Linked DNA regions of Gemmatirosa kalamazoonensis. The protein of the gene in region 2 interacts with the protein of the main gene of each other region in a pairwise test. Links are inferred from orthologs where the notes say so. Each region holds a gene or a part of one and is shown on either strand. Other genes may lie near its edges. The genes, in order: J421_RS00475 and topA.

Region 1 (8,522 bases), 4.5 Mb from region 2 along the record:
CACCTCGCGCGCTTCGTGTTCGACGAGCTGCTCTGCTCGGCCAACCTCTCGTTCAGCATGTACCCGGAGCTCGGCCACGGCGCGACGATCGCGCTCGAGCGCTGGGGCGACGAGGAGCTGAAGCGGCGCTTCCTGCCGAAGATCGTCGACGGCACGTGGTGCGGCACGATGTGCCTCACCGAGCCGCACGCGGGCACGGATCTCGGCATCATCCGCACGAAGGCGGTGCCCGCCGGCGACGGCGCGTATCACGTCACGGGAACGAAGATCTTCATCTCCGCGGGCGAGCACGACCTCGCCGAGAACATCGTCCACCTCGTGCTCGCGAAGCTGCCCGACGCGCCGCCGGGGACGAAGGGGATCTCGCTGTTCCTCGTGCCGAAGTTCCTGCCGACGGAGGAGGGAGGCATCGGCACGCCCAACGGCGTACGGTGCGGCTCCATCGAGCACAAGATGGGGATCAAGGCGAACGCCACCTGCGTGATGAACTTCGACAACGCGACCGGGTGGCTCGTCGGCGAGCCGCACAAGGGCATGCGCGCCATGTTCACGATGATGAACGGCGCGCGACTCGGCGTGGGGATGCAGGGGCTGGGGCTCGCGGAGGTCGCGTACCAGAACGCGCTCGCCTACGCGAAGGAGCGGCTGCAGGGCCGCGCGCTCACCGGCACGAAGAACCCGCAGGGCGAGGCCGATCCGATCGTCGTGCACCCCGACGTGCGCCGCATGCTGCTCACGGCGAAGGCGTACATCGAGGGGGAGCGCGCGCTCGCGTACTGGGTGGGGCAGCTCATCGACGTCGAGGACAAGCACCCCGACGAGACCGTTAGGCAGGAAGCGTCGGACCTCGTCGCGCTCATGACGCCGATCATCAAGGCGTTCCTCACCGACACCGGCTTCGAGGTGACGAACCTCGCGCTGCAGTGCCTCGGCGGACACGGGTACATCCGCGAGTTCGGCATCGAGCAGTTCGTGCGCGACGCGCGCATCGCGCAGATCTACGAGGGCACGAACGGCATCCAGGCGATGGACCTCATCGGCCGCAAGGTGCCGGAGGGTGGCGGCCGGCTGCTGCGCCGGTTCCTGCCGATGGTGCAGCGCACGGCGAAGGAAGCGGCGGCCGAGCCGCGCCTCGCGGAGTTCGCCCAGCCGCTGCTCGACGCGCTGCGCAAGCTGCAGGAGTCGACGATGACGGTGATGAACAAGGCGATGCAGAACCCCGACGAAGCGGGCGCCGCGGCGGTGGATTACCTGCGGCTGTTCGGTCTCGTCGCCACGGGGTGGATGTGGCTGCGCATGGCGCAGGTCGCCGTGGCGAAGGAGGGCGACGCGTTCTACGACGCGAAGGTGAAGACGGCGCGGTTCTACTTCACGAAGCTGCTGCCGCAGACGTCGGCGCTCGCGGCGACGATCGCGGCGGGGGCGGCGCCGGTGATGGACGCGATGATCTAGGACGGCAGGACGGCAGGGGCAGGAGGGCAGGAGGGCAGGAGAGGCGTCAGCTCCTGCCCTCCTGCCCTCCCGCTCTCCTGCCCTTTCCGACGCGCGCGAGCGCGGTGGCCACTGCGAGCCCGGCGAGGCCCATGACGGCGTACAGGAGCGCGAACGGGTACGACTTCACGCGCAGCGCGATGCCGGCCACGAAGAGCTGATAGAGCCCGAAGCCGCCCGTGACGAGGACGAGCACCGGGACGAGGACGCGGAGCAGGCGGGGGGACACGACGGAGGCAGTGGACTCGGGATGGCGCGAACGCGGGGCGTGGTGGCAACATAGCGGTGAGTGGACGCGCGCGGCGTGCTCCGTGCGTCACTCCACGGCACAGCCGCCGGTCGCCGCATCCGCGTCCCCCGTTCCCGAGGTCAGACTCGTGTACGCCACCTGCCTGTTCTGCGACACGCCGTTCGGCGGCAACGACGTCCTCGAGTCCATGCCGGTGGGGCGGCGCGTCGCGTTCGACGCGGACAAGGGCCGGCTGTGGGTCGTCTGCCGGAGCTGCGAGCGGTGGAACCTGACGCCGCTCGACGAGCGGTGGGAGGCGATCGAGGACGCGGAGCGGATGTTCCGCTCGACGCGGGTGCGCGTGTCGACGGACAACATCGGGCTCGCGAAGCTCTCCGAAGGGCTCGAGCTGGTGCGCATCGGCGCGCCGCTGCGGCCGGAGTTCGCGGCGTGGCGCTACGGCGACCAGTTCGGCCGCCGTCGCCGTCGCGCGATCGCCGCGGGGGCGTGGGCGCGGTCGCGGTGGTGGCCGCGGCGCCGGTGGCGGTGCCGGCGATGGCGACGGCGCTGATGTCGGGCGGGATCTACTTCTCCGGCTGGGTCGCGGGCGGCGTGCAGGTGCCCTACCAGATGGCGAAGGACTGGCTGCTGTCCGAGCGCGTGGTGGCGCACGTGCCCGACGGCACGGGCCACATGCTGAACGTGCGCGTGCGGCACCTGCGCGAGTCGGCGCTGCTCTACGACGGCGGCGCGCCGGCGATCCACCTGCAGCAGGACGACGGCGTGCGCGTGCTCACCGGCGCCGCCGCGCAGCGCGGGCTCGGCGTGCTGCTCGCGCGCTCGAACGCGTGGGGCGCGAGCGCGTCGCAGGTGCGCGCGGCGGTGCAGCGCATCGGCGAGCGCGGCGACGTCACGGGCTGGTTGCGCGCCGCGTCTCGGCTGTCCGCGCGACCGGGCGGCCGCGTGATGGCGAAGATGCGCAAGGTCGGCGCGTTAGGCCTCACGCCGGTGGAGCGCCTCGCGGTGGAGATGGCCCTGCACGAGGACGCCGAGCGGAAGATCCTCGAGGGGGAGCTGGCGCACCTCGCCGAGGCGTGGAAGGCGGCGGAGGAGATCGCGGCGATCGCGGACGTGCTGTGACGCGGCGTCGCTGCGTGGCTGCGTGACATCGACGCGCTCGCGCCGCCACGCCGCCGTCACGGACGCTCGACGATCGCGGCGCCGCGCGTGGCGTCGCGCAGCGCGGCCACGAACGGCTCGACGTCGGGGGCGGGAAGCCTAACGGTGTAGGTCACATCGGCGCCGTACTCCTCGTGCAGGATCTCTCCACGGTGCGCCGCGACGAGCTGGCGCACCGGCGTCACGTCGGCGTACGACACGAGCGCCTGCACGGCGACCCACTCCACGCGCTCGCCGCGTGGCAGCGTCTCGAGCGCGCGCTGCAGGCAGCCGCCGTACGCGCGCACGAGCCCGCCCGTGCCGAGCTTGATGCCGCCGTAGTAGCGCGTGACGACCGCGGCGACGTCGCCCACGCCGCCGTGGAGCAGCGCGGTGAGCATCGGCCGTCCGGCGGTGCCGTGCGGCTCGCCGTCGTCGCTGAGACCGATGCGCGCCGTGCTCCCCGGCGGGCCGACGACGTACGCCCAGCAGTTGTGCGTCGCGTCGGGGAACTCGTCGCGGATCGATTGGATGAACGCCTGCGCCTCGTCGATGGTGGCCGCCGGTGCCACGGTCGTGATGAAGCGGCTGCGCTCGATCTCGTCCTTCTCGCGATGGACGCCGGCAGGGATGGGGTACCGCATCAGCGCGTCATTTCCACGGCGTTACCATCATATGCATGGGCGCTCGCCACTCGGCACGCGGGCCCGTGGACATGATGGTAACGCAATGGCGAGGACGTGTCCTGGCTTGTGCCGAGCCGCCGTCGCCGTAGAATCTCCGCGTTCACACCGGAGCGTTCAATGCCGAGCCGCCGCACGTTCGTGTCGAGCATGGTCGCCGCCGCGCTGCCGACGTTCTCGCCCCACGCGGGGCGCGCGATCCGGCGGGCGAGCGAGATCGCGGGACCGCGCGCCGCGGACGCGCTCGCGGCGGACGAGGACTACTGGGCGGAGATCACGCGCGCGTTCGATCTCGACCGCACGCTCGTGAACCTGAACAACGGCGGCGTGAGCCCGACGCCGACGCACGTGCTCGAGGCGATGATCCGCGACCTCCGGTTCTCGAACGAGATCCCGGTGGACCACATGTGGCGCGTGCTCGAGCCGCGGATCGAGAGCGTGCGCCGCGAGCTGGCGCGGGAGTTCGGGTGCGACCCCGAGGAGATGGCGATCGTCCGCAACGCGAGCGAGGCGAACGAGACGATGATCCTCGGCCTCGACCTGCAGCGGGGCGACGAGGTGATCGTCGCGACGCAGAACTACCCGCGCATGCTCACGACGTGGGACCAGCGCGCGCGGCGCGACGGCATCGTCGTGAAGTCGATCACGTTCACCGTGCCGCCGCCGAGCGACGACCATGTCGTGGAGCGGTTCCGCGCCGCGATCACGCCGCGTACGCGGGCGATCGAGGTCACGCACATCACGAACCTCACGGGGCAGATCCTGCCCGTGCGCCGCATCGTGGAGCTGGCGCGCCCGTTGGGCATCGAGGTGCTCGTCGACGGCGCGCACGCGTTCGCGCACTTCCCGTTCACGCGCGACGCGCTGGGGGCCGACTACTACGGCACGAGCCTGCACAAGTGGCTGCTCGCGCCGGTCGGGACGGGGTTCCTCTACGTGCGGCGCGACAAGATCGCGACGCTCTGGCCGCTCATGGCCGCGCCGGCGACGATGACGGCTGACGTGCGCAAGTACGAGGAGATCGGCACGCATCCAGCGGCGAACCACAACGCGATCGCCGCCGCGCTCGCCTTCCACCGCGCGATCGGCGCGGAGCGGAAGGCGGCGCGGCTGCGCTGGCTGCGCGACCGGTGGGCGAAGCGGCTGCTCGCCGAGAGCGACCGCGTGAAGGTGCTGACCGATCTGCGCGACCCGACGAAGGCGGGCGCGATCGGCTACTTCCTCGTCGACGGGATGGACCCGGGGAAGCTGGGCGCGTGGCTGTACGACAAGCATCGCATCGTCACGACGCCGATCATCCGCGACGACATCCCGTCCGGTATCCGCATCACGCCGAACGTGTACACGACGCCGGACGACGTCGACCTGTTCGCCGAGAAGGTGCTGGAGGCGATCCGGAGGGGAATCGCGTGAGTGGCTGCGTGGCTGCGTGGCTGCGTGGCTGCGTCACGACCCACGCGCAGCCACGCAGCCACGCAGCCACGCAGCGGCCGTCACGAGATCGGTTTGTTCCTGGACCCGACCGCCGCCCTGCCGATGGTGCCGAGGTCGGTGCCGAACCAGATGACGCCCGTGGCCTTGTCGAACGTCATGTGCCTAACGGTGTTGGGCTGGTCGCCGCCGCCGATGTTGGTCATGCCGAAGAACTTCTCGGCCTTCGGGTCGAAGCCGACGAGGCGGTTCGGCTTCAGCCCGGTCTCGACGAACCAGAGGCGGTCCTGGTCGTCGACCGTCATGGCGTAGGGGAGCGACGCGGCGCCGCCGGGGTTCTGCCACTCCTTCACGGCGCCCGACCGGGGGTCGAGCCGGCCGATGTAGCCGCGCACGTAGTCGACGTACCACACCATGTCGTCGGTCGTCACGGCGATGCGGCGCGGGCGCGCGCGGTCGCTCGGGAGCGGGAACGTCTTCAGCTGCATCGTCGCCGGGTCGATCGTGCCGATGCGGTTCGTGCCGAACAGATCGAACCACGGCCGGCCCTTCGAGTCCATGGCGATGCCGTACGGGCGCCAGTTCGCCTCCGGCATCTTCACGACGCGCATCTGCCCGGTGGCCGCGTTCAGGCGCGTCACCGCGTTCCCGAACTGCGCGGTGAACCAGAGGTCCCCGTTCGGCGCGACGGCGATCGTGTGCGGGTCGCGCACCGACGAGTCGGGAACGGCGAAGCGCGTGATCTTGCCCGACGCCGCGTCGATGCGGTACACCGAGCCGTTGCGGTTGCCGGTGAACCACGCGTTGCCGCGCGCGTCGAGGTTCACGGTGTGCGGGAACGCATCGGCGTCGATGGCGAAGCGGTGGAACTGGCCGGTGGCGGGGTCGAGTCGCGCGACGAAGTTGCCCGCCTGACCGACGAACCACACGCGCCCCTGCCGGTCGGCGATCGGGTCGCGCGGGCGCGCGTTCTTCCACGGCACCTCCCACTCGTGCACGGGGACCGGCTGCGACACGCCCACCGCCGGCGCCAGCGCGACCAACAATCCGATGACTCGAATGCCCGTGCGCATGCATCCCTCCGTGTGAAGTAGCTGCGTAGCTGCGTAGCTGCGTGGCCGCGTAGCTGCCTAACGACTCTCGCAGCCACGCAGCCACGCAGCAGGTCGTCGACTCATCGAGTCGCGGTGCGCGGCGTCCAGCCGACGGGATGCCCGGCGTTCTGCCGGTCGAGCCACGCCTTCAGCGGCGCGAAGTACTCCAGCATCGCGCCGGCGTCCATGTCGCGCTCGCCCGTCATCTCGTACAGCGTCTCCTGCCACGGCTTGCTCTGGCCCGCCTCCAGCATGCGCGCCAGCTTCGCCCCCGCCTCCTTGCTGCCGTAGAACGAGCACCGATACAGCGGCCCGGTGTGGCCGGCCGCGCGGCACATCGCGCGATAGAACTGGAACTGCAGCACGCGGGCGAGGAAGTAGCGCATGTACGGCGTGTTCGCCGGGACGTGGTACTTCGCGCCGGGGTCGAAGTCCGCCTCGCTGCGCGCCACCGGCGGCACGACGCCCTGGTAGCGCGCGCGCAGGTCCCACCACGCCTTGTTGTACTCCGACGGCTTGATCGCGCCGCTGAACACGCCCCACCGCCACTGGTCGATCATGAGGCCGAACGGGAGGAACGCGACCTTGTCGAGCGCCTGGCGCAGCAGCAGCGCGGTGTCGGCCGCTGCGCTCGGCGGCGTCGCGAGCAGACCGGCCTGCTGCAGGTAGCCCGGCGTGATCGACAGCGCGATCGCGTCGCCGATGGCCTCGTGGAAGCCGTCGTTCGCGCCGTTCTGGAACAGGTACGGCTGCGACGAGTACGCGCGCTGGTAGAAGTTGTGCCCCTCCTCGTGGTGGATCGTGACGAAGTCGTCGGCGGTCGGCTCGAGGCACGCCTTGATGCGGACGTCGTTCTTGTTGTCGATCGTCCACGCGCTCGCGTGGCACACCACCTCGCGATCGCGCGGCTTCACGAGCATCGACCGCTCCCAGAACGTCGCCGGCAGCGGCGCGAACCCCATCGACGTGAAGAAGCCCTCCGCGTACTTCGCCATCCCTTTCGCGTCGACGTTCTTCGCCTTCAAGAGCGCCGTGAGGTCGTACGTGGGCGACGCGTTCGGCGGCGCGACGATCGGGTAGACGTTGCCCCACTCCTGCGCCCACATGTTGCCGAGCAGATGGGCCGGGATCATCCCGTCCTTCGCGACGACGGCGTCGCCGTACTGCTGGTTGAGCCGCGTGCGCACGTAGGCGTGCAGCGCCACGTACAGCGGCTCCACCTGCTTCCACAACCGCTCGACCTCGCGCGGGAACTGGTCGGCGGGCATGTCGTAGTTCGCGCGCCACATCGCGCCGAGGTCCGCGAACCCGAGCTCGCGTGCACCCTCGTTCGACAGCGCGACGAAGCGCTCGTACTTCGGGCGCAGCGGCGCGCCGATCGCGTGCCATCCGCGCCACGCGTCGAGCAGCACCGCGGGGTCGTGGCTCTCGGCGAGCGCGCGCGACAGATCGTTGATCTGATAGCAGGTGGAGTCGCCGGTGGTGGCCGCGGGCTGGCCGAGCGCTCCGCGACGGCAGTACGTGCCGCGGCCGTACGCGCCCTCCATGCCGGTCGTGAGGCGCACGAGCTCCGCGCCCTTCGCCGGGTCGCTCGGCGGCGGCGCCGTGAACGCGAGCTTCAGCAGCGTGAGCTTGCGCCGCAGATCGGGTGGGACGGTCACGCCGTCGAAGCGGCGCGCGGCGAGCGCGAAGCGCTGCGCGGCGGCGTCGTATCGCTGCTGCGCGTCGGCGGAGAGCGCCTCGGTATCGTCGGTGATGTACGTCGCGGCGACCCACTCGGCCTGGTTCACGGTCACGCTCAGCGCATCGAGCCGGCGCTCGACGGAGTCGACGAACAGGCGCGCCGCGGCGGCGGTCGGCGTGGTGCCGATGGAGCGCGCGGCGGCGACCGCGGGCGCGTCCTTCGTCACGGGCTGTTGCGCGCGTGCCACGGTCGCGAGCACGGTCGCGAGGGCGAGCGCGGCGAGAGGGAGGTAACGCGTCACACGACGCCTCCAACGGGTAGCGGAAGACGGCGCGCCGGGTGGGCGGCGCCGCGGCGAGCTTCGCGGTAATCTACCCGCAGGGAGGGGCGCCGTTCGCCCCGCACATCGCGCGACAACCCACGTCCTCACGCACCCATGGGACCACTCTCGTCGTCCATCGGCCGCCGCGGCTTCGTGACCGCGGCCGTCGCCACGCTCGTCGCCGGCGCGTCGGCGTGCTACGGCAAGGGGAAGAACGCGCCGGAGCCGGTCGCGCGGACGACCGTGCGTGTCGTCAATCAGGGATTCCTCGACCGCAACATCTACGTCGTCCGCGGCTCGGAGCGCGTGCGGCTCGGCACCGTGTCGGGCAACTCCACGCAGGTGCTGACGATTCCCGCGTCGATCGTGCAGTCGCTCATGACGCTGCGGTTCATCGCCGATCCGATCGGCGGGCGCACGCCGCCGGCAT
Region 2 (8,658 bases):
TTGCCGTACGCCCACGCGTCACGCCCGATGAGGGCGGCGCCGAGGGCCGCGATGCCGACCCCGATGAGCCCCTCGCCGGCGCGGTCGCGCTCCGTGCGCGCACGGCGTCGGCGCTCGGCCACCCGCAGCTCCGAGTCGGGGACGCGCGAGTCGAAGACGAGGGCGAGGCCGCCGAGCGCCACGACGACGCCGAAGATGAGGGGAAGGAGCTCCAGTCGCACGCCTAGCGGGGGTGCAAGATCGCGACCGCCGGCGGACGCCAGTATGCCGTGAGTCCCACGTTCCACACCGCGTCAGCGCCCGACACGCCGACCATCTCGAGCCGCCCGCCGCCGGTGGACGACGGCAGCGTGAGGTCGACGGCGAGCTGGTCCCCGAACGCGACGACGGGCCCGGTCCACTGCCCCGCGACGCGCGGCTGGATCACCCACCACCGCACCGCCTCTCCGGCCGGCGGCGTGATGTGCACCGTCCACACGCGCCCGGCCGCGGTGGGCGTGCCCTCCGTCGCGGTGACCGTCGGCGCGCCGGGGGGCGTCGGGTCGAGCCACGGCGTGGCCGGCGGCAGCGTCGGCACCTGGTACACGGTGGAGACGAGCTGGCGCGCGACGCCGGTCACGGACGAGAACAGCGACGTCGTGTTGTAGAAGATGTTGCCCGGCGCGCCGGGGATGGTGCGCGTGACGGCCACCTGGTCCGAGATCTCGTTAGGCAGGAACGCGCTCGTCGTCCCATCGCGCACGCGATAGCTCGCGACGCCGGGCCACAGGTGCATGTGGACGACGTTCTGGAGCGCCCACCAGGTGTTGAGCGCGGTGTAGCTCTGCTGCGGGGCGCCGATGGCCCAGTAGAGCTGCGGCGCGAGGTAGTCGGCCCAGCCGCTCGTCAGCCACAGCCGGGAGTCGGCGTAGATGTCGGCGTACGCGTCGAGCCCCGTGATGCCGGGCGGGTTGCCGGGGCGCCAGATGCCGAACGGCGAGATGCCGACGCGCACCCACGGCTTCACCGCGTGCACCTGCCGGTACAGCCGCTCGACGAAGCGGTTGATGTTGTCGCGTCGCCAGTCGGCGCGCGCGAGGTTGCGCGGATTGAACCGCGCGTACGTCGCGCTGTCGGGAAAGTCGAGGATCGCGTTCGTCTTCGGGTCGCGCTCCTGGTACGGGTAGAAGTAGTCGTCGATGTGTACGGCGTCGACGTCGTAGCGGCGCACGACGTCGAGAATGACCTGCACCGTGCGCTCGACGACCTCGGGGTCGCCCGGATCCATCCAGAGCTGTGTGCCGTACACGCGCGCGAGGTCGCGCCGCGCGCGCCACACGTGCGTCGCGGCGAAGCGCGCCGTGTCGGCGGCGAGCCCCGCGCGGAACGGGTTGAACCACGCGTGCAGCTCGAGCCCCGCGGCGTGCGCCTCCTTCACCGCGAACGCGAGCGGGTCGTAGCCCGGATCCACGCCCTGCGTGCCGGTGAGGTAGCGCGACCACGGCTCGTACGGCGACGCGTACAGCGCGTCCGCGGCCGGACGAACCTGGAGGATCATCGCGTTCAGGTTCGTCTGCACGTAGTTGCGGACGATGTTGCGCAGCTCCGTCTGCTGCTGCGCGGCGGGGAGCCCGGCGCGCGACGGCCAGTCGACGTTCGACACGGTGGCGACCCACGCGCCGCGGAACTCGCGCCGCGGCGTGGGCGCCGTGTCCGACGGGGGCGGCGGCGGCGTGACGGGCGTCGGCGTAGGCGTCGGCGCGTCGGGCGCCGTCGGATCGCCGGCGCACGCGGTGCCTAACGCGAGCGCAGCGAGGGCGAGGCGCGCCCGTCGCACAGGAGCAGGTCCGTCGGCGCTGCCCGCCTCAGGACTCACGCCCGTGGGTGCGCCTTGCGGTACACCTGCTTGAGCCGCTCGACGCTCGTGTGGGTGTAGATCTGCGTGGTGGACACGGAGGCGTGGCCGAGCAGCTCCTGCACGGCGCGGAGGTCGGCGCCCGCGTCGAGCATGTGCGTGGCGAACGTGTGGCGCATGGAGTGCGTGGAGAGGCCGCTCTCCTCGTCGACGAGCCGCAGCAGCGCGACGACAGCCGACTGGATCGCGCGCACGCTCACACGCTTGCCGCGCTCGGTGAGGAAGAACGCCGCGCGATCGATCTTGCCGCCGAGCCGACGGGCGAGGTCGTCGCGGCGCGACTCGTAGTTGCGGAGCGCGAGCACGGCGTGGTCGCCGATCGGCACGATGCGCTCCTTGCGCCCCTTGCCGCGCACCTTCAGCTGCTGCCCGACGAGATCGAGGTCGGTGCGGTTGACGCCCTGGATCTCGGAGACGCGCAGCCCCGCGGAGTACAGCAGCTCGAGCAGCGCGAGGTTGCGCACGTCGACGAAGCGCCCCTCGGTCCGTGCGCGGCCCTCGACGGCGGCGAACAGCCGGTCGACCTGCGCGCGGTCGAGGTACTTCGGCAGATACTTGTCGAGCTTCGGCGTACCGACCGCGCGCGCGGGGTTCGCGTCGACGACCTCCTCGCGATGGAGGAAGCGGAAGAACGAGCGCACGGCGGAGAGCATGCGCGCGCTCGACCTTTTGGAGAGCCCGCGACGCGCGAGGTGGCCGAGGAAGCCGCGGATGGCGAGACGGTCCACCGTGCTCCAGCTCCACGGCCGCGCGCCGTAGAAACCGGCGAGGAACGTCGTCAGCTCGCCGAGGTCGCGCGCGTACGCCTTGATGGTGTTCGGCGAGACGTCGCGCTCCTTCGCGAGGTGCTCGAGGAAGTCGGTGACCTGGTCGCTCATGTCCGAGAAAGCAGGTGTCTCGCGTCGATCGACACCGCCCATTCGTCGCGCCACCCCACGAGGTCCGCGAGCGCGCGCTCGGCGAGCCGCAGGCGCTTGGTCTGCTTGTCGCGCACCGGCTCGACGAGGTCGTCGACGAGGCCGAAGTTCGCGTTCATCGGCTGGAAGTGCGCCGGGTCGGCGTCGCGCAGATAGCGGTACAGCGCGCCGAGCATCGTGGTCGTGGGCGGCAGCACCGGCTCGTCGCCGCGCAGCATGCGATCGAGGTTGATGCCGGCGAGCAGACCGGTCGCGGTGCTCTCGGTGTAGCCCTCGACGCCGGTGAGCTGGCCGGCGAGCAGCGTGGTGGGCGCGTCGCGCAGCGCGAGGTGCGGCGCGAGCGCGGCGGGCGCGTTCACGTAGGAGTTGCGATGGATCGAGCCCCAGCGCAGGAACTCGGCCTGCTCGAGACCCGGGATCATGCGCAGCACGCGCTGCTGCTCGCCGGTGCGCATGCGCGTCTGGAACCCGACGAGGTTCCACATGCGGCCGTCGCGGTCCTCCATGCGCAGCTGGGCGACCGCCCACGGCCTCACGCCGGTGCGCGGGTCGCGGAGGCCGATCGGCTTCATCGGTCCGAAGCGCAGCGTATCGCGTCCGCGCTTCGCCATCTCCTCGACCGGCATGCATCCCTCGAAGTACGGGATGGGGTCGAACGCCTGACCCGCGTACTGGTCGGCGGCGACGAGCGCGTCGAGGAACGCCTCGTACCGCTCGCGCGTGAACGGGCAGTTGAAATACGCGCCCTCGCCGCCGGCGCCCGCCATGGTCTCCTTCCCCCACCGCGCGGCGCGGAACGCGATGGACGTGTCGATGGAGTCGCCGGCGACGATGGGCGCGATGGCGTCGTAGAACGCGAGCGCGCCGGTGCCTAACCGTTCGGCGATGGCGCGCGTGAGCGACTCCGACGTGAGCGGCCCGGTGGCGACGATCCCCGGCTCGGGGAGGTCCGTGACCTCGCCGACATCCACGCGGATGTTGGGATGCGCGTGCACGCGCTCGTGCACGGCGCGGGCGAACAGCTCACGGTCGACGGTGAGCGCGCTGCCGCCCGGGACGCGGGCCTCGTCGGCGGCGGCGAGGATCATGGATCCGAGCGCGCGCATCTCGGCCTTCAGCAGGCCGTGCGCGTTCGTCGTCTCGGTGCTCTTGAACGTGTTGGAGCAGACCAGCTCCGCGAGCCGATCGCTCTTGTGCGCGGGGGTGGTGCGGAGCGGACGCATCTCGTGCAGCACGACGCGATGCCCCCGCTCCGCCAACTGCCAGCTCGCCTCGCAACCGGCGAGGCCTCCTCCGACGACGTGAATCACTCCCATGTCGGAATCTACCACGCTCCACGCTCCTCCACGCTCCACGCTCCACGCTCGCTCCTACGCGATGCGGAGTGAGCGTGGAGCGTGGAGCGTGGAGCGTGGAGCGTGGAGCGTGGAGCGTGGAGCGTGGAGCGTGGAGCGTGGAGCGTGGAGCGTGGAGCGTGGAGCGTGAGATCACATGCCAGCGACGGGGACCTCGGACGCGTTGATGTCGGCGAGGACCTTCCACTGGCCGTTCACCTTCTTGAACGCGGTGACGTAGTTGCCGTGGTCGTTCATCGCCTTGCCCTTCGCGTCGGTCCACGTGAGGGTGTACGTGCCGCGCTCGACGGCGACGTCGCCGCTCTGCGCGACGAGCAGGTCGGACGCGTTGAAGTCGAGCTTCACGTCCTTGCCGAGTCCGTAGAGACCGGCCCACGCCTTGGTGACGGCCGCGGTCCCCTTCGCGGCCGGCTGGTTCGGCGCGTACTCGGCGCCGTCGTCGGTGTACAGCGCGGCGATGCCGGCGGTGTCCTTGCTGGCGAGCATCTGCTTCCAGCGCTCGCCGAGGGCCTTGATGGAGTCCTCGTCGGCCCTGGTGTTGGCGGCGTTCGAGGCGACGGCGGCGGGCGGCGTGGTGGTGTCCGTGCTCTCGGCCTTCTTCGCGGTGCAGCCGGCGGCGACGAGAAGCGCGAGAGCGGCAATGCACTGACGCATGGTGGGCACTCCGGCGTGAGAGGTGTGCGACGTCACATGCCCGGCATGGGGACTTCGGAGGCGTTGATGCTCGTCGCGATCTTCCACTGGCCGTTCACCTTCTTCCACGCGACGACGACGTTGCCGTGGTCGCTGGCGGGCTTTCCCTTCGCGTCGGTCCACGACAGCTGGTAGCGCGAGCGCGAGACGGCGAGGTCGCCGGACTGCGACACGATCACGTCCGCCGGCGCGAGCGTCGCCTTGAGGCCCTTCATCCCGCCGAACATGTCGCCGTACTCCTTGACGAGCGCGGCGCTCCCTCGCGCCGGCGCCATTCCCGGGGTGAAGTCGACACCGTCGTCGGCGTAGAGCGCGCGCACGGCGGCGGTGTCGTGGGCGCTCATCGCGGCGCCGATGCGATCGCTGATGGCGCGGATGGAGTCCTCGTCCGCCTTGGTGTTGGCCACGTTCGGCGCCGCGACGGCGGCCGCAGCGGTCGTGGAGTCGACTTTCTCGTCGGCCTTCGGGGAGCAGGCGGCAACGGCGAGCAGTGCGAGGGCAACGGTGCAGCGACGCATGGTGGGACCTCCGGGTGAGAGAGGCGTGCGTGCGGCGGGGAGTGCTGCTGCGTGGCTACGTTGCTGCGTCGCTGCGTGAGGGGCAACGTGCGCGGCCCACGCAGCCCACGCAGCCACGCAGCGGACGTCAGACGGCGACCGGCTCTTCGGCCTCCTCCGGCGTCTGGACGTCCCACTCGTTGCCGCACTTCAGGCACCGACGGTACGCCCCGCGCGTCTTGTTGGATTTCGCCTCCGCGCCGACGTAGCCACACTCGGGGCACACCTCGGGCACCGGCTTGTCCCACACCACGAAGTCGCAGTTCGGGTAGTTCTCGCAGCCGTAGAACAGCTTGCCGCGCGCCTTCGAGCGGCGCTCGGAGATGTCGCCGCCGTCCTTCGGGCACTTCACGCCCGTCGGCACGGAGCGCGTGCCGCGGCACTTCGGGAAGCGGCTGCAGCCGAGGAAGTCGCCCGAGCGGCCGTGGCGGAGCAGCATCGGCGCGCCGCACTCGTGGCAGAGGTAATCGGTGACGATCGCCTCCTTCTTCTCGCCCTTCAGCGGCCGCGTGTACTTGCAGTTCTTCGGATGGTTCTCGCAGGCGACGAACGGCCCGAAGAAGCCGCCCTTCGGCACGAGCCGACCGCCGCAGTCCGGGCACTTCTCCGTCGCGAGCGCCGACAGGTCGTGCGCCTCGGCGATGAGCTGATCGAGGTCGTTGTCGTTCAGCGTGGCGGAGAACGGCGTGTAGAACTCGTCGAGGACGTGCTGCCACGACACCTCGCCCTCCTCCACGCGGTCGAGCTCCTCCTCCATGTTCGCCGTGAACGCGACGTTGAACACGTCGGGGAACTTCTTCACCATGACCTTCTCGACCGTCTCGCCGAGCGGGGTGGGGAAGAAGCGGCGCTGCTCGAGGTTCACGTAGCGGCGGTCGGCGAGCACCGAGATGATGCTCGCGTAGGTGGACGGCCGGCCGATGCCGAGCCGCTCGAGCTCCTTCACGAGGCTCGCCTCGGAGTAGCGCGGCGGGGGCTGCGTGAAGTGCTGGGCCGGCGTGATCTCCTTCACCGGCACCTGCTCCTTCACCTCGAGCGTCGGCAGCTCCTGCTCGTCCTCGAGCGCCTTCGCCTCGCCCTCCTCGCGCGCCTCGCGGTAGAGCGCGAGGAAGCCCTGGAACTTCACGACGGAGCCGGTGGCGCGGAACAGATACGTGCTGGGCGCGCCCTCGAGCTCGAAGTCCACCGTCGTCGTGTCGAACACGGCGGGCGCCATCTGCGAGGCCATGAAGCGCTGCCAGATGAGCTGGTAGAGCTTGAACTGGTCCTCCTTGAGATAGCGCTGCACCTGGTCCGGGCGGCGCCGCGGATCCGTCGGCCTAACGCCCTCGTGCGCGTCCTGCGTGTTCTTCGACTTGCTGCTCTCGTAGAGCTGCGGGCCGGCGGCGAGGTACTCCTGGCCGAACAGCGTGTGCAGGTAGTCGCGCGCCTCGGCCGCCGCGCTCTCGGCGACGCGCGAGGAGTCGGTACGCATGTAGGTGATGAGACCGACCGCGCCCTCGTCCTTCCCGAGCTCGATGCCCTCGTAGAGATCCTGCGCGAGCCGCATCGTGCGCTTGGAGCCGAAGCCGAGCTTCTTCGCGGCCTCCTGCTGCAGCGTGCTGGTGGTGAACGGCGCCGACGGGTTCTTGCGGCGCTCGCGGCGCTTGACGTCGGTGACCGGGAAGACGCGCCGCCCCCGGAGGTCGGCGAGGACGTTCGCCGCCGCCGCCTCGTTAGGCAGCTCGGGCTTCTTGCCGTCGACGTGGTGCAGCTTGGCGGTGAACGTCTGCCCGTTCTTCTCGAGCAGCGCGGTCACGCTCCAGTACTCGACCGGCACGAACGCGCGGATCTCGCGCTCGCGCTCGACGATGAGACGCAGCGCGACGGTCTGCACGCGGCCCGCGGAGAGCCCCTTCTTCACCGTCTTCCAGAGGATGGGGCTCGCCTTGTAGCCGACGAGGCGATCGAGAACGCGGCGCGCCTGCTGCGCCTCGACCTTCTTCTCGTTGATCTCGGTGGCGTGCGCCATGGCGCGCTGCACGCCGTCCTTCGTGATCTCGTGGAACAGCACGCGCCGGATGGGCGCGCCGCCCTTGCGCTTGATCACGCTGACGACGTGCGCCCCGATCGCCTCGCCCTCGCGGTCCGGGTCGGTGGCGATGAACACCTCGCGGGCGTCCTTCGCGTTCTTCTTGAGATCCGCGATGACCGGCTCCTTGCCGGGGATCGGCACGAGCTCGGGCTCGAACCCGCCCTCGATGTCGATGCCGAGCTTCTTCTCGGGCAGGTCGAGGACGTGGCCGACCGTCGCCCGCACCTTGTAGCCGCGGCCGAGGTACTTGCCGATCGTCTTCGCCTTCGCGGGCGACTCGACGATGACGAGCGACGTGGAGCCCGGCTCCGACGGCTCGTCGTCGTCTGCGGGCTGATACTTGAGCGTCCGCTTGGCGGCGGCCTTCTTCGCCGTCGCCTTCTTCGCGGTCGCCTTCGCGGGCGTCGCCTTCGCGGGCGCCGCCTTCCTGGCCGCCGCCTTCGTGGGCTCGGTGTCCTTCTTCTTCGTGGGCATCGCTAGTGGATCGTCGTCGCGGTCGAGCCGCCGTCGTCGATGCCGGCGCTCTCGAGGAGGGCCCGCAGCTCGGCGAGGCCGACGCGGCCGTCGGTGCTCTGGAGTGCGCGCTCGATGAGCCCCTCGCGGTCCGCCGGCGACAGCGCGCCGGTGGCGGAGAGGGCGAGAATCCGACCCCACGCCTCGGGGGCGAAGCGTCCCCGCTCGTGGCTGCCGGGGACGCGGAACAGCGGGCCCTCGGGCCGACGTCCCGCCGGGGGACGCGAGGTCCCTCCGTCCGTCGGGACGCCGGAGAGATGGGGGGCGAACACCTCCAGGATCTCACCGATCTGACGCGCGTCGTACCCGCGCGACGCGAGCCAGACCTCGACCTCGCGCGGGTCGGCGCCTGGCGCGAATCGCTCGCGCATCTCGGAGAGCAAGTTGTTCAGGGAGGCGTCGCTCATGGTCATCCGTCGGCGCGCTCGAACTCGCGGGTGAGAACCGCCAGCGTGTCCGCCACCTCGTCGACCGACAGCGCCTCGGTGTCGAGGACGAAGTCGGCCATGGCGTAGAGGGCCTCGCGGCGGCGGAGCAGGCCCTCGAGGGCCTGCCGTGGGTCGGCTCCGGCGAGCAACGGTCGGGCCGCGAGCGCCGGTCCCATGCGGTCGAGCGCGGCCGCGGGACTCACCCGAAGGTAGATGATACGCGCCGC

The links.
Region 1: the proteins of topA (region 2) and J421_RS00475 interact in binary tests that used the Escherichia coli proteins (3 or more experiments, as listed by UniProt). The link is inferred for Gemmatirosa kalamazoonensis from one-to-one orthologs.

Annotation. Positions count from the first base shown.
Region 1 is NZ_CP007128.1:67,411-75,932, reverse strand. Bases 1,720-4,653 are described here. They hold J421_RS00475 (YigZ family protein), read right to left. Parts: upstream 3,523-4,653; coding sequence 2,917-3,522; downstream 1,720-2,916. Other genes in these bases: J421_RS00470 (aminotransferase class V-fold PLP-dependent enzyme), read left to right, coding at 3,682-4,653; J421_RS00480 (hypothetical protein), read left to right, coding at 2,228-2,860; J421_RS00485 (hypothetical protein), read left to right, coding at 1,869-2,291; J421_RS00490 (hypothetical protein), read right to left, coding at 1,720-1,720. In the rest of the region: J421_RS00495 (acyl-CoA dehydrogenase C-terminal domain-containing protein), read left to right, coding at 1-1,452; more of J421_RS00490, read right to left, coding at 1,499-1,719; more of J421_RS00470, read left to right, coding at 4,654-4,974; J421_RS00465 (Vgb family protein), read right to left, coding at 5,055-6,065; J421_RS00460 (M2 family metallopeptidase), read right to left, coding at 6,167-8,071; J421_RS00455 (hypothetical protein), read left to right, coding at 8,207-8,522.
Region 2 is NZ_CP007128.1:4,590,602-4,599,259, forward strand. Bases 5,235-8,304 are described here. They hold topA (type I DNA topoisomerase), read right to left. Parts: upstream 7,965-8,304; coding sequence 5,505-7,964; downstream 5,235-5,504. Other genes in these bases: J421_RS20030 (YybH family protein), read right to left, coding at 5,235-5,377; J421_RS20040 (DUF494 family protein), read right to left, coding at 7,967-8,304. In the rest of the region: J421_RS20005 (hypothetical protein), read right to left, coding at 1-221; J421_RS20010 (glycoside hydrolase family 10-like protein), read right to left, coding at 224-1,816; J421_RS20015 (tyrosine recombinase XerC), read right to left, coding at 1,852-2,772; methylenetetrahydrofolate--tRNA-(uracil(54)-C(5))-methyltransferase (FADH(2)-oxidizing) TrmFO, read right to left, coding at 2,769-4,127; J421_RS20025 (YybH family protein), read right to left, coding at 4,299-4,820; more of J421_RS20030, read right to left, coding at 4,853-5,234; more of J421_RS20040, read right to left, coding at 8,305-8,410; J421_RS20045 (shikimate kinase), read right to left, coding at 8,413-8,658. UniProt on the Escherichia coli protein: Releases the supercoiling and torsional tension of DNA, which is introduced during the DNA replication and transcription, by transiently cleaving and rejoining one strand of the DNA duplex.